2 regions of the Microbacterium sp. Mcb102 genome follow, and region 1 is predicted to be linked to the other one. Evidence: predicted binding sites of a transcription regulator. Region 1 holds the regulator's gene; the other holds the start of a gene.
The links. Region 1 encodes HrcA, which represses chaperone genes, less so after heat shock. Its sites were predicted from a motif close to TTNGCACTCGNNNNNNNCGAGTGCNAA; they were not measured.
Positions count from the first base shown of each region.

Region 2: groES (co-chaperone GroES) is a predicted target of HrcA. The motif match lies at 4,938-4,964, and genes of this name have one in related genera.

Region 1 covers NZ_JALJRG010000001.1:1,011,506-1,018,695, forward strand. Annotated here, with positions in the region: gene OC372_RS04910 (16S rRNA (uracil(1498)-N(3))-methyltransferase) at 1-461, opposite strand, end outside; gene dnaJ (molecular chaperone DnaJ) at 464-1,579, opposite strand; gene hrcA (heat-inducible transcriptional repressor HrcA) at 1,615-2,646, opposite strand; gene OC372_RS04925 (carboxylesterase/lipase family protein) at 2,750-4,168, shown strand; gene hemW (radical SAM family heme chaperone HemW) at 4,188-5,405, opposite strand; gene OC372_RS04935 (DUF1990 family protein) at 5,405-6,058, opposite strand; gene OC372_RS04940 (DUF1990 domain-containing protein) at 6,150-6,635, opposite strand; gene lepA (translation elongation factor 4) at 6,639-7,190, opposite strand, start outside.
Region 2 covers NZ_JALJRG010000008.1:150,260-157,449, reverse strand. Annotated here, with positions in the region: gene tsaD (tRNA (adenosine(37)-N6)-threonylcarbamoyltransferase complex transferase subunit TsaD) at 1-841, shown strand, start outside; gene OC372_RS17850 (hypothetical protein) at 838-1,326, shown strand; gene OC372_RS17845 (hypothetical protein) at 1,331-2,446, shown strand; gene OC372_RS17840 (hypothetical protein) at 2,430-3,659, shown strand; gene OC372_RS17835 (class I SAM-dependent methyltransferase) at 3,681-4,892, opposite strand; gene groES (co-chaperone GroES) at 5,050-5,346, shown strand; gene rarD (EamA family transporter RarD) at 5,529-6,461, shown strand; gene OC372_RS17820 (ABC transporter substrate-binding protein) at 6,606-7,190, shown strand, end outside.

The DNA of each region.
Region 1 (7,190 bases):
ACCGGTGCGGTGACCTCGGGCAGCCAGGCCCGATGGGCCTGCTTCGCGGCCTCGCGCACGATGGTCGCCCATCGCTCGCGCCCCTTGACGGCCTTCGGCCCCTCCCAGCGGGAGACGCTACGGCTCGCCTGCCACGGCACGATCTCGTCGACGCCGAGCTCGCACGCCGCCTGCACGGCCAACTCGTCGCGGTCGCCCTTCGCGAGAGCTTGGACCAGGACGATCCGTGGGCTCGGAGCCGGATGCTCGACGCGGTCGGAGATCCGGACCTCGACCCGGGTCGGGGACACCTCTTCGGCCGCACCCGTCAGCCACACGCCCGCGCCGTCGCCGACCGTGACCGGCTCGCCGACGCGCAGCCGCCGCACGACAGCGGCATGCTTCGCCTCCGCGCCCGTCAGCGACACGAGGTCGCCGACGCCCGCATCCGTCGACGACTCGACCACGAAGTGCAGTGCCATGATCAGTGGCTGCGGAAACGGTCGCGGAGCTTCGAGAAGAGGCCGGGCTGGAACTGCGCGAGCTGCGGATCCGGAGCCTTGGTCTTCTTCGCGAAGTCCTCGATAAGTGCGCGCTGCGCGGAGTCCAGCCGGGTAGGCGTCAGCACCTGCACGCCGACGCGCAGGTCTCCGCGCTGGGTGCCCCGGAGCGGGGTGATGCCCCGCCCCTTGATGGTGAGCACGTCGCCGGACTGCACGCCCGCGCGGATCTCGAGGTCGACCTCGCCGTCGAGCCCCTGGATCGTGGTCTCGGTGCCGAGGATGGCGTCGGTCATCGACACCTCGAGCGTGGCGAGCAGGTCATCGCCCTCACGACTGAAAGCGGGGTGGGCGTTGACCGTGACCTCGACGTACAGGTCGCCGTTCGGGCCGCCCGCCTTGCCGACCTCGCCCGAGCCGGGCAGCTGAAGGCGAAGGCCGGTCTCGACGCCGGCGGGGATGTCGAGCGAGACCGTGCGACGCGAGCGCACGCGGCCCTGGCCTCCGCAGGTGCCGCACGGGAACGGGATGGTGGTGCCGTAGCCCTCGCACGTGCCGCAGGGCTGAGAGGTGACGACGTTGCCGAGCAGGCTGCGCACCTGACGCTGCACGTGTCCGGAGCCGCCGCAGATGTCGCAGGTGACGGGGGACGTACCCTCCTGGCAGCAGGAGCCCTGACACGTCTCGCACAGCACGGCGGTGTCGACGTCGATGTCGCGGTGCGCGCCGAAGACGACGTCACCGAGGTCGAGCGTGACACGCACGAGAGCATCCTGTCCGCGCTCCCGGCGCGATCGGGGTCGTGCCCCGCGTCCGCCGCCCTGGGAGGCGCCGAAGAAGGTCTCGAAGATGTCGCCGAACCCGCCGAATCCGCCGAAGTTGCCGGCAGCGCCGTCTCCTCCGCCCATGTCGTAGCGGCGCCGCGACTCGTCGTCGCTCAGCACGTCGTACGCATGCGTGACGAGCTTGAACTTCTCCGCCGCATCCTCACCGGGATTCACATCCGGGTGCAGCTGTCGCGCGAGACGTCGATACGCCTTCTTGATCTCGTCGGTGGAAGCGTCTCGGGACACCCCGAGAACCTCATAGTGGTCCGCCACAATCGCCTTTCTGCGTGTGTCTTCCGGCGGCCGCCTCAGCGGCCGGCCTCGTCTTCGTCGAGCATCCGCGACAGGTAGCGGGCCACGGCCCGTGCTGCTGCGAGGTTGCTCGGATAATCCATCCGCGTCGGGCCCATCACGCCGACCCGCGCCGTGCCGCTGGGCGCGGCGTAGTTGCTGGCGACGATCGATGCCTCACCGAGGCCGAACGGTGCGTTCTCGGTGCCGATGCTGGCCGCGAGCCCGTGCTCGTCGGTCACCATCTCACTCATCAGCCGCAGCAGGGTCACCTGCTCCTCGATCGCCTCGAGGAGCGGATGGATGCTGCCGCGGAAGTCCTGTTCGCGACGGGCCAGGGTGGCTGCTCCCGCCATCACCAGACGCTCTTGGCGGAAACCGCTGAGCTCGTCCATGACGACGCTCGCGATCGCGCGCAGCACGTGATCCTTCGGCGCGTCCTGAACGGCGAGCAGTGCCTGCAGACGGTCGGAGGCCTCGCCGATGCCGTGACCGGTGATCAAGGCGGCCATGCGCGCGCGCAGCACCGCCATCTCGGCCTCGTCGATGGCCTCCGGCAGCTGGGCCACGCGTTGCGACACGCCGCCGGCGTCCGTCACGAGGACGATCAGGAGACGATTGGGGGCCAACGCCACCAGCTCGACGTGCGTGACGTGAGCACGTGCGAACGAGGGGTACTGCGCGAGCGCCACCTGACCGGTGAGCTGCGTCAGCACCCGCACGGTGCGCACCATCAGGTCGTCGAGGTCGGCGGGCTCGCCGAGGAACGACTCGATCGCCGAGCGCTGCGCGGACGAGAGCGGCCGCAGCTGCGCCAGGTGATTCACGAAGACGCGGTAGCCCTTGTCGGTCGGCACCCGACCGGACGAGGTGTGCGGCGCCGTGATGAGCTCTTCGTCCTCGAGCAGCGCCATGTCGTTGCGGATCGTCGCCGCCGAGACGCCGAAGGAGTGCCGGTCGACGATGGATCGGCTGCCGACGGGTTCGTGGGTCTCGACGTAGTCCTGCACGATCGCGCGGAGAACCTGGAGTCCTCGCTCTGTGACCATCGCCCTTCCCTTCCGCTGGCACTCGGACGTTCAGAGTGCCAATCCTACCCCGTGCAGCTCGGGATTCTCCGTAGCGCGGATGCGCGACCCTAGGATGACGCTCATGACCTCCTCACCTCAGACCACGTTGTCGAGCGGCATCGTCCGCGGCTCCGCGGAGGAGGGGGTGGACCGCTACCTCGCCATCCCCTATGCCGCACCACCGTTCGGCGAGAACAGGTTCCGCACCCCACGGCCGGTACCGGCGTGGGCGGGCATCCGTGAGGCGACGCAGTTCGGCCCCACGGCACCCCAGCTTCCCTACGCCGGCGCGATCGGCGAGCTCCTCGGCTCCGTGCGCATCGACGGTGAGGACATCCTCACGGCCAATGTCTGGGCACCGTCCGGGGCCTCCGCGGCGCCGGTGCTCCTGTGGATCCACGGCGGGGCGCTGGAACGGGGCACCGCTGCTCTGCCCCTCTACGACGGCACGGTCTTCGCGAAAGCGGGGATCGTGTTCGTCTCCATCAATTACCGCCTGGGCTCGGAGGGTTTCTCGGTACTCGAAGGTGCACCGAGAAACCTCGGACTGCGCGACGCCGCTGCGGCGCTGGAGTGGGTGCACCGCGAGATCTCCGCGTTCGGCGGTGATCCCGCGCAGATCACCGCGATGGGAGAATCCGCCGGCGGGGCGATCGTCGCCGGGCTCCTCGCGCGCGACGAATCCCGCGAGCTGATCCATCGGGCGATCATCGAATCCGGACCGTTGGCTGCACAGCCGGCGAAGAAGGCGGGACGGGTGACCGCACGGCTCGCGAAGCACCTCGGAGTCCGGGCGGACCGTGACTCGTTCGCCGCGCTCTCACCCGGTCAGCTGCTCGAGGCGCGGAAAGCCCAGTCCGCAGGCTCGTCCCCGTTGGGCGGAGCTCCCGGCTTCCAGTTCGCGATCGACCCGGAGAGCCTGCCGCGCTCACCGCACGAGGTGCTCGGCGACATCGACACGCCCCTCCTGATCGGCAGCAACACCGACGAGTACCGGTTGTGGTTCCCGCCCGCGGCTCTGGCCGGCATCAGCGAGCTGAAGCTGCAGGCGGCGCGGATCCTCTCCCGCATCCCGCAGCGCGCGGTGCGCGAGTATCGCTCGGCCTTCCCCGGGGCGAGCACCGGCGAGGTGTTCGGGCAGCTCGTCACGGACATGATGCTGCGGGCGCCACTGAGTCGCCTGGCGGCTGCGCGGCCGGAGCGCACGCACGTGTACGAGTTCGCGTGGCAGAGTCCGGTTCGCGATCTGCGGGCCGCGCATGCACTCGAGCTCGGCTTCGTCTTCGATCGGCTCGCGGACGACGAGACGGTGCGCTTGGCGGGCCACGACGCGCCGCAGACGCTTGCGGACGAGATGAACGCGGCCTGGGTGGGATTCGTCACGAACGGCGACCCCGGCTGGCCGGCGTACGGGCCCGGCCGACAGACGCGCATCTTCGACACCACGAGCGCGACGCTTCCGCAGCGCCGGACCGCGGGGATGGACCTGCTCCCGGGCTGAGCCCGCCCGCATCGGCCGATCAGTCGGTGAGCTCGCGCACGACGGCATCGGCGAGGAGCCGACCACGAAGCGTCAGCTGGACACGGCCGCGGATGGCGGCGGCCGGGTCCACGAGCCCGTCGGCGATCAGCCCGGCGACGCTGCGTCGGTTCGCGGCGGGCACCTCGTCGATAGCGATGCCCTCGCGGATGCGGCTCAGCAACAGGATCCGCTCCAGCGTCCGCGACTCGGCGTCCGGCCGTTCCGTGCCTGCGGCGGGCGACTCGGATGCCGCGAGCCGCTGCGCGTACGCCGCCGGATGTTTCACATTCCACCAGCGCAGCCCGGCGACGTGACTGTGCGCTCCGGGGCCGAAGCCCCACCAGTCTCTCCCGCGCCAGTACGCGAGATTGTGCCGCGACCGCTGCTCGGGCGTGCGTGCCCAGTTGCTGACCTCGTACCAGTCGAAGCCCCCCGCCGCGAGACGGGCGTCGGCGAGCTCGTACATGTCGGCCTGCACGTCGTCGTCGGGGGTCGGAACCTCTCCACGGCGGATCTGGCGAGCGAGCTTCGTGCCGTCCTCGATGATCAGCGCGTACGCGGAGATGTGGTCGGACTCCAGCGCGAGCGCCGCGTCGAGCGAGACTTCCCAGTCGGCGAGCGACTCCCCCGGCGCCCCGTAGATCAGATCGACACTGACCGCGAGACCCGCGTCCTTCGCCGCGGCGACCGCGGTGGTCACGTTCTCGGGCCGGTGCGTGCGGTCGAGGGAGGCGAGCACGTGCGGCACGGCCGACTGCATGCCGACCGACATCCGCGTGACGCCGGCAGCGGCCAGCGTGCGCGCGACCGCGGGCGTCACGGTGTCAGGATTCGCCTCCACCGTGACCTCTGCGCCCTCCGCCAGTCCGAAGGCCGAGGTCGCGGCCTCCAGCATCCGGGCGAGATCGCCGGCCGGCAGCAGCGTGGGCGTGCCCCCGCCGAAGAAGACGGTGTCCATCGGCCGCAGCGCCCCCGCGTCGGCCAGCACTCGACGGGCGAGGCCGATCTCGGAGATCAGCGTCGATGCGTAGTCCTCCTGCTTGGCGCCGCGGAGCTCGGTCGACGTGTACGTGTTGAAGTCGCAGTAACCGCAGCGCACCGTGCAGAACGGGATGTGCAGGTAGGCCGAGAACGGCACACTCGCGTCGAAGGGAAGGTCGTCGGGCAGATGTCCGTCTGCCGGCGCAGGGTCTCCCAGAGGAAGCGGTCCCGCCATCACAGGGGGGTCGCGTAGAGCGGGGAGATCGCGCGGAGGTAGCGCGCGAAGAGCTCACGACGACGGCGCTTCACGAGCGCCGGCACGGTGCGGTACAGCAGCGCGTGCGGAGCGTCGAAGGCGCGGACGGTGAACCAGACCTCGTCGTTGTCTTCACGCCAGTCCACGTCGAAGGACTCCTCGCCACGGACGACGGATCCGCCGACGGTGCCGAGGACGAAGCCGATGCGCCGGGTCTCCTCGGTCACCGAGATCACGCGCAGCTCCGCGTCCGCACGCATGCTGCCGACGCGACCGCGCAGATGAAGAGTCATCCCCGCGCCGACGAAGGGCATGCCCTCCGCGTCGTAGCGGGGCTCGACGTCACGCTTGCTCGGCGCGATCGGGTTGCCCTCCGCGTCGAAGCTCACCCCCGCGTAGGCGGGGCCGGGCGCCGGACGCACGTCTTCGACGGAGAGTCCGGCCGCGCGCTGCGCCGTCCACGAGAGCAGCGCTTCACCGGCGGTCTGGAAGCGCTCGCTGCCGCTACCGATCCGCCAGGATTCCTCCGCCGGGATGCTGCGCTCCGGCGGGTACTGCATCAGATCGGGCGCGTGGGTCGCACCCACGGCCGCATAGTCCACCGTGTCGTCTCGGAAAGTCCCGCGCCGCATGAGTTCCAGCCTACTTCCCGTTGCCTGAGCGAACACCCCCACGCGCCGCACGGCGACACATCTTCGGTCAGTGAACCCGCTCAGTCGAGCGTCACTGCGTGCGGGAAGCCGCTGCTTCGGCCTGCACGATCTTCACGTAGCGCGCATGGGTCGCGCGCTGCACCATCCGCAGGGCAGGACCGAGAACACGCCAGAGCGCGGTGGAAGGACAGGAGATGGACCGCGCCGTGAACACACCGCGCTCGTCGATCCGGAACGACTCCTCGCCGTAGATCGGGTGCCCGGGTCGCGTCTCGTAGCCGAAGCCGCTCTCATCGGCCCAGACGATACGCACCGGCTCGACGAAGCGGATGCCGAGCAGGCGCTTCGCGAGCACCCCTTCGAGTCCCGGTTTCGGCTCGTCGGACGGCACCTCGAATCCGGCGCGTCGTTTGAACTCCCACGAGCACACCAACGCCGCGACGGCATCGCGCGCCGCCGGATCGACCACGGTCGAATGCTCGGCGATCCGCATGCCCTCCGGCGCTGTCGCGACAGGATGACGCGTGATTCCCCGCTCGTAGGCCGGTAGCGGCACGTGCTACTTCTTGTCCTTGCCCTCGACGTCGCCCGACAGCGCGGCGATGAACGCCTCCTGGGGGACCTCGACGCGACCGACCATCTTCATGCGCTTCTTGCCCTCCTTCTGCTTCTCGAGGAGCTTGCGCTTGCGGGTGATGTCACCGCCGTAGCACTTGGCGAGCACGTCCTTGCGGATCGCGCGGATCGTCTCTCGGGCGATGATGCGCGCGCCGATCGCGGCCTGGATCGGAACCTCGAACTGCTGGCGAGGGATGAGCTTGCGCAGGCGTTCGGCCATCATCGTGCCGTAGGCGTAGGCCTTGTCTCGGTGGACGATCGAGCTGAACGCGTCGACCTTCTCGCCCTGGAGGAGGATGTCGACCTTGACGAGGTCGGCCTCCTGCTGCCCGGACGGTTCGTAGTCGAGCGACGCGTAGCCCTGCGTCTTGGACTTGAGCTGATCGAAGAAGTCGAACACGATCTCACCGAGCGGCATGTTGTAGCGCAGTTCGACGCGTTCCTCCGAGAAGTACTCCATGCCGAGCAGCGTTCCACGGCGGGACTGGCACAG
Region 2 (7,190 bases), on a different contig from region 1:
TGCGGTCGCCGTCACGAGCGGCCCCGGCCTCGCGGGCGCGCTCATGGTCGGAGTGGGCGCCGCCAAGGGCCTGGCCGTCTCGATCGACAAGCCGCTGTACGCCGTCAACCACCTCGTCGGCCACATCGCCGCCGACATCCTCACGGCCGATTCCGCGCCGCTCGAGTACCCGACCATCGCGCTGCTCGTCTCCGGTGGTCACACCTCGCTGCTGCACGTCCGCGACCTCACCACCGACGTCGAGCTGCTCGGCGAGACGATGGACGACGCGGCTGGCGAAGCCTTCGACAAGGTCGCCCGGCTCCTTTCGCTGCCGTACCCCGGCGGTCCCGAGATCGACCGGGCGGCGGCCGACGGTGACCCGAACGCGATCCGGTTCCCGCGCGGTCTCTCCCGGGCATCGGATCTGGCGCAGCATCGGTACGACTTCTCGTTCTCGGGTCTGAAGACCGCGGTGGCCCGGTGGGTCGAGCGCTGCGAGGCCGACGGGGTCGAGGTGCCCGTGGCCGATGTCGCCGCGAGCTTCCGCGAGGCGGTCGTCGACGTGCTGGTGACCAAGGCACTCGCGGCCTGCGCCGACCTCGGGGTGCCGCGCCTGCTGCTGGGCGGCGGCGTGATCGCGAACCGTCGGCTGCGCGAGGTCGCCCTCCGGCGTGCCGATGAGGCGGGAGTCACGGTGCGCATCCCGCCCCTCTCGCTGTGCACCGACAACGGCGCGATGATCGCCGCGCTGGCCGCCGAGCTGATCTCCTCGGGGCGGCGCCCCTCGACTCTGGCGTTCGGGGCGGACTCCACCCTTCCGGTCACCGAGATCCAGATCGCCGAGGCGGTGCCCGCATGAGCGACGTCTCCGGCTCGTCCGACGCGAAGACCCCCCGGACTCCGCCGGCGCGCGTCGAACGCGCCAGTGACGAGGTCGAGCAGCATCCCGGGGCGGCGCCGCGGCTTCCCGGCGCCCGTCGCGAGGGCTACACGAAACTGCCCACCGGCCCCGTCGGCATCGAGCCCGTGGTGGTGAGCGGGCCCGACATCGATGCCCCGGGCGAGGCGGAGTGGGAGCCGACGACCGGGGCCATCCCGGTCGACGACACCCGCCTCGCGCCGTGGGCCCTGCTCGCCGCGATCGTGGCGCTCGGAGCATCGTTCTTCGTCGGCTGGGGGATCCCCGTCGCGGTCGTCGCGGTGATCGCCGCGATCATGTCGCTGCGTCGTCCGCTCGAGAGCCGTTCCATCGCGCTGTGGGCGCTCGTGCTGGGCCTCTGCGCGACCGCGTACAGCCTGGGCTGGTTGGTCTGGGCGGGCATGCAGTTCGAGAAGCTCGGCTGACCGGATGCTCGAGCCGGAGGAGTCGGAGGAGCTGCGTTCCCTGCAGGCGCGGGCGTATGGTCGCGATTCCTCGCTGACATCGGCCGAAGCCGAACGCCTCCGCGAGCTGGAGGACCTCAGGCTCGCACCGGTCGCCGAGGCTGCACCCGCCGCACACCCGGGCGAAGTGGAGCGGAGCGCCGCCGCCGAGCCCGATACCGCGGTCGCCGTCTCCGAAGCCGCGCCCGCCGACGAGGGCCGAGTGTCCGCGGGGGAAGACGCGGCAGACGACGCGGTCGACGCCCTCTCGCCCGCATCGTCGTCCTGGCGCTCCCTGTTCTCGCTGCTCCGCACGCGCTGGCGGCCGGTCGCCCTGGTGGCCGTCGCGGTGCTCGCGATCGGGGTGGGGGTCGGCTGGCTCGCGTTCGGCCGATCCGGAGCCGCGGCGGTGGAGCTGACCGCCGACCAGCAGGGATGGCAGAACGATCTCGTCGCGGCCGGCGTGTACGATCCCGGTTCGATCCGCGCGCTCAGCGTCGAGGAGGACGTGGTCATCTGGACGGCGACGAAGGACACGAAGGAGCGCACCTGCCTGATCCTCGGCACGGGTGAGGCGACGGTTCCGTCCTGTGACCGTACGGAGATGATCGCCGAGACCGGGATCTACGGCTCGATCTCGGTCAAGGGTCACAAGGGCCTGCAGCGCGAGGTCAGCGCGCAGATGCTGTTCACCGCATCGGGCGAACCCGCTGTCGCGGTGAGCGTCTACGACTACGACCCGACGGAGAGCGGCATCACCTACGCGAACGAGGCCGAATCGGAGACGGCGGCCCGGTTGGCGGAGAACGGCTTCGACGCCGGCTCGCTCTGGGTCGTCGGCTACGACGGCGACGTGCCGATCTGGATGGCCTCGCAGACCGAGTCGCAGAACCAGTGCCTCATCTACGACGGATCGACCGATGAGGCTCCGGTCACCTGCGCCGACCCGCAGACCATGCAGGAGCAGGCCTCGAGCCTCGTGCTCAACGTCGTCGACACGGAGACGGGCGGCGTGACGCACCTGGAGATGATGTCGAATCGGGGGCCCGGGTATCTGACCATCACCCGGGAGGGAGATGCCTCGGGTGCCGTCGGAGACTGAGGCCGAAGAGTTACGGGCACTGCAGCGGAAGGCCTATGGCCGAGGAGGGCTGCTGACCGCAACGGAATCGCAGCGGCTGCGCGCGCTCGAGGATTCGCGTCGCTCGCACGCCGCGGCCGCGTCCCCGGAGCGGTCGGAGGCCGGCCACGGTACCGACGGCGATGGCGGATCCATGAGGCGGGACCAGACGGAGCCGGCGATCGGGCCCGTCGACGAAGCGTTCGCTGCGAACACGGCCTCTGAGGCGGCCGAGGTTCCCTCCGCAGCGCTCACGCAGCGTGCTCCGGATGCGCAGGCATCGCCGACGCCGCAGCCGACGCCCCCGACCCCGGCTCGAGGCTCGATGCGCCGGCAGGTGGTGGCGACGCTGGTCGCCGTGTCCGCCGTCCTGCTCGCGCTCGGCGTCGGCATCGGTTGGGGGCTGTTCGCGCCGCGAGCCGGCGGCATCCCGCTGACGGCGGAGCAGCAGCAGCGCCTCGGAGAGCTGGTCACCGAGGCGTTCGATCCCGGTTCGGTCCGCGCGGTCGCGCAGGATGGTGATGCCCTCGTCTGGTACGCGACGAAGGACGAGGGATCGGCTGCCTGCCTGGTCCTCGACGTCGGCGTGCAGTCGCAGACGAACTGTCTCGCCGCGGAGGAGTCGGAGCGCGGACTGTCGGCGTCGTTGTCGCTCCCGGGGGAGACGGGCTCCGACATCATCCAGGCCACGATGCTCCTTTCGACAGCGGGGGAGCCGCTGGTCGCGATCCAACGGTGGGGTGGGGTCGATTCGCTCCTGGCCCAGTTCCCCGAAGACGTGCGCGACCGGGCGGAATCGCTGACGACGGAGGGGTTCGAGCTCGGTCTCTCGCTCGTCGGTGTCTTCCGGGACGCGCCGGTGTGGCTGGGGGATCGGCTATCGGAACAGGGCGCCACCGAGCGGTGCCTGATCGTGGATGCCGCCGGGCCGGTCGTCTGCAAGGGCTTCGAGACCGCGTTCGCGGAGGGACTCACTGTGAAACTCGAGACCGTCGACCCCTCGGGTGCGCGGGTCGCGACCGCGGCGTTGGACCTGCAGTTCACGAACCAGCAGACGCCGTACCTGACTGTCTCCGTCGACTCCGCAGCGCCCGATGGCGTGGACGAGGTGTCCGATGCGGTGGATGACCCCTTGATGATCCAGCTGTCGCCGGGCGGTCGGATCGAGCTCCAGGACCCGGGCGACGACGGCTGACCCCGGCGGGGCGGGTCGCGATCAGCTCGCGGCCGGAACCCGATCGGCGAGGATCGCCCGCCGCTGATCGCCGATACGCGCGAGGATCAGCGTGGCCTCCTGATCACCGCGCAGCGTGAGCTTCTTCCGGAACGCCGCAGGGTCGATGTCGACACCGCGCTTCTTGATCTCGATGCGACCGACGCCGTGCGCCTTGAGAGCGGCGTTGATCGCCTTGGGGTTGGCGGGCAGGGTCTCGCGCACGCGGAACGACTGCACGAACGGGCTCGTCAGCGCGGCATCCGAGGTGAGATAGGCGATGTGCTCGTCGAGCATCCCGGCATCGAGGCTCCGGGCCACATCGCCGATCAGGCGGGCGCGGATCACGGCGCCGTCCGGCTCGTGCACGAAGGCGCCGAGCTCGCGCACGGGCTCATCGGCCACGTCGGCCGGTGCGGTCATCTCGTGCGATCGGTCGCCGCGGATCACGAGCGCCGAGCGTCGCACGCCTTCTCGGGCGAGGGCGCCGCTCCACACGACCAGCTCGACGACGCTGCCGTCGGCGCTCACCCACTGCGCCTCGGCGTCGGCGGGAAGAGCGTCGCGGTCGTGCGCGGGGCCGAGCTTGATGCCCGTCGGCACGCGCGCCGCGACGTCGAAGGCCCAGTCCAGCGAGGGGGAGTAGTCGTCTGCAGAGACGCGGCGGGTCTCACTGTGCCCGGAGGTGCGCCGGGCGGGATCCATCCAGATCGCGCGTGCGTTCGAAGCATCCGAGCCCTCGAAGGCGTCTTCCGCCGTGCTGTGCCGAACCACCGCGCCCTCTCCGAAGGGCGCGAGGTTGTAGGCCGCGATGGCGGCGGTGACCTCGTCGGCATCGACGGCGAGCACATCGAGTCCGGCTCCGGCGAACGCGAGGGCGTCGCCGCCGATCCCGCAGCCGAGGTCGGCAACGGTGGTGAACCCCGCGCTGCGGATCCGCTGGGCGTGTCGTGCGGCCACACCGAGCCGCGTCGCCTGCTCGAGCCCGGCTCGGGTGAACAGCATCCGCGCGGCGAAGGGGCCGAACTTCGCCGACGCCTTGGACCGCAGGTGCGCCTGGCCGACCACCGCCGAGACCAGCTCGGGGGAGTGCCCGGCGGCACGCAGCCGTGACACGGCGCGGGCGACGTCGGCGGTCGACCCGATCGTCCCGACCGTGTCGAGCAGTTCGAGACCGGCGGGGGTCAGCAGGGCACGCAGCTCGGACATCTCCACGTCCTCAGCCTAATTCCCGCTCGCATCACTGAATCACGGCGTGCGTTGGCACTCGCATTGCATGAGTGCCAGCCCAGCGCATAGACTGGATTAGCACTCTCGGGTTGAGAGTGCGAACAAGTCTTTCGTGTCAGTGTCAAGAAAGAAGAGGTAGACCGTGTCGGTTTCCATCAAGCCGCTCGAAGACCGCATCGTCATCCAGCAGGTCGAGGCCGAGCAGACCACCGCGAGTGGCCTGGTCATCCCCGACACCGCCAAGGAGAAGCCCCAGGAGGGCGAGGTCGTGGCCGTCGGCCCCGGCCGCATCGACGACAACGGCAACCGCGTTCCGATCGACGTCGCTGTCGGCGACCGTGTCCTGTACAGCAAGTACGGCGGCACCGAGGTCAAGTTCGGCGCAGACGAGTACCTCGTCCTGTCCGCTCGCGACGTCCTGGCGGTCGTCGTCCGCTGATCTGCGGAACCGGGTTCCGCCCCTCTCGAAGAGGTGGTGCCCAGGTCCTCGAAGGGGGCTCGGATGCTTCGGCATCCGAGCCCCCTTCTGCATCCCGCCATCAGGCATCCGATTCCTGCCGATCTCCGAGGGGCGACGGGCCGCCGCTCTCCGGGCCTCCGGCGCGGGCATAGTGTTGTGCGGTGACCCCCGAGACGACCCGCGCAACGCAGACCGCCGGAGTCGCCTACGCCGGAGCCGCTTACCTCCTCTGGGGCGTGCTCCCGCTCTACTTCCTCCTCCTGGTGCCGACCGGTCCGTGGGAGGTCGTCGCGTGGCGGGTGCTGCTGTCGTTCGTCTTCTGCATCCTGCTGCTCACGGTCACGCGCGGCTGGGCGCCGTTCGGTGTGATCCTGCGGCAGCCGAAGCTGCTGGGCTGGACTGCGCTCGCCGGCCTCCTGATCTACGTCAACTGGCAGGTGTTCCTCATCGGAACCCTCAGCGACAACGTGGTCGAGACGAGTCTGGGCTACTTCATCAACCCCATCACCACCGTGCTGCTGGGCGTCTTCGTCTTGAAGGAGCGCATCCGGAAGCTGCAGTGGGCCGCGATCGCCATCGCCGCGATCGCGGTCGTCGTGATCATCGTGGCCTACCGCGCCTTCCCGTGGATCGCGCTCTCGCTGACCGCGTCCTTCGGGGTCTACGGGCTCATCAAGAAGAAGATCGGTCCGGCGGTGGACGCCGTCAGCGGTCTCACCCTCGAATCGTTCTGGCTGATCCCCATCGCCGTCGTGCAGCTGATCGTGGTCGCGACGACTCCCGCCGGCATCACGATGGGCGGCAACGGCTGGGTGCACGCGGTGCTGCTGGCCTTCGCCGGTGTGGCGACGGCCGTGCCCCTGCTGCTGTTCGCGGCGGGAACCCGCCGGATCAACCTCACGGTGATCGGGATGATCCAGTTCATCACCCCGGTGATGCAGTTCCTCATCGGCGTCGCGATCCTGCACGAGCCCATGCCGCCGGAGCGCTGGGCGGGGTTCGTCATCGTGTGGATCGCGATCGGCGTCTTCGTCGTCGACCTGCTGATCGCCGCCCGCCGAGGGCGCCGGGTCGCCCCGCCCGAACTCGTCTGAACCCGCGGTTCTCCGGCCCGGAATCCCGGTGTCGGATCGTTAACGCACCGAGATACTTGCACCCCCTGTGGACGGGTATCACGCCCTAGTGTTAGAGCACCCGCCCGTGGTCACAATCCACGTTCAGTTACGCAAGGGAGCACCATGAACGCAATGAAGGGTTCGCGCACCGCGAAGGTCTTCGCAGGGATCGCTTTGATCAGCGCATCCGCCATCGTCATCGCCGGCTGCAGCAGCACGCCGAACGCTGAGCCCAGCGAGGGTGGTGAGAAGCCGGCCGTCGATCTGACGCTCAAGCTCGGCTCGCTGCTTCCCGCGACCGGCTCGCTCGCCTTCCTCGGCGCTCCGATGGAAGCCGGCGTCCAGCTGGCTGTCAACGAGATCAACGAGGCCGACGCCGGCGTGACCATCGACCTCACCACCGCCGACGAGGGTGACCTCGACAACAAGGCGTACGAGACCTCGATCACCAACCTCCAGAACGAGGGCATCACCGCGATGGTCGGCGCCGCGTCGTCGAGCGTCACCAAGCTCATCCTCGACGGCAACGCCGGCGCGGGTATCCTCACCGTCTCGCCGTCGAACACGTCGCCGGACTTCTCGGGCATCAACCCGCTGTACTTCCGCACGGCACCGAGCGACAACCTGCAGGGCGAGGTCCTCGGCAACCAGATCGCTGAAGACGGTCACAAGACCCTCGGCATCATCTACCAGAACGACCCCTACGGC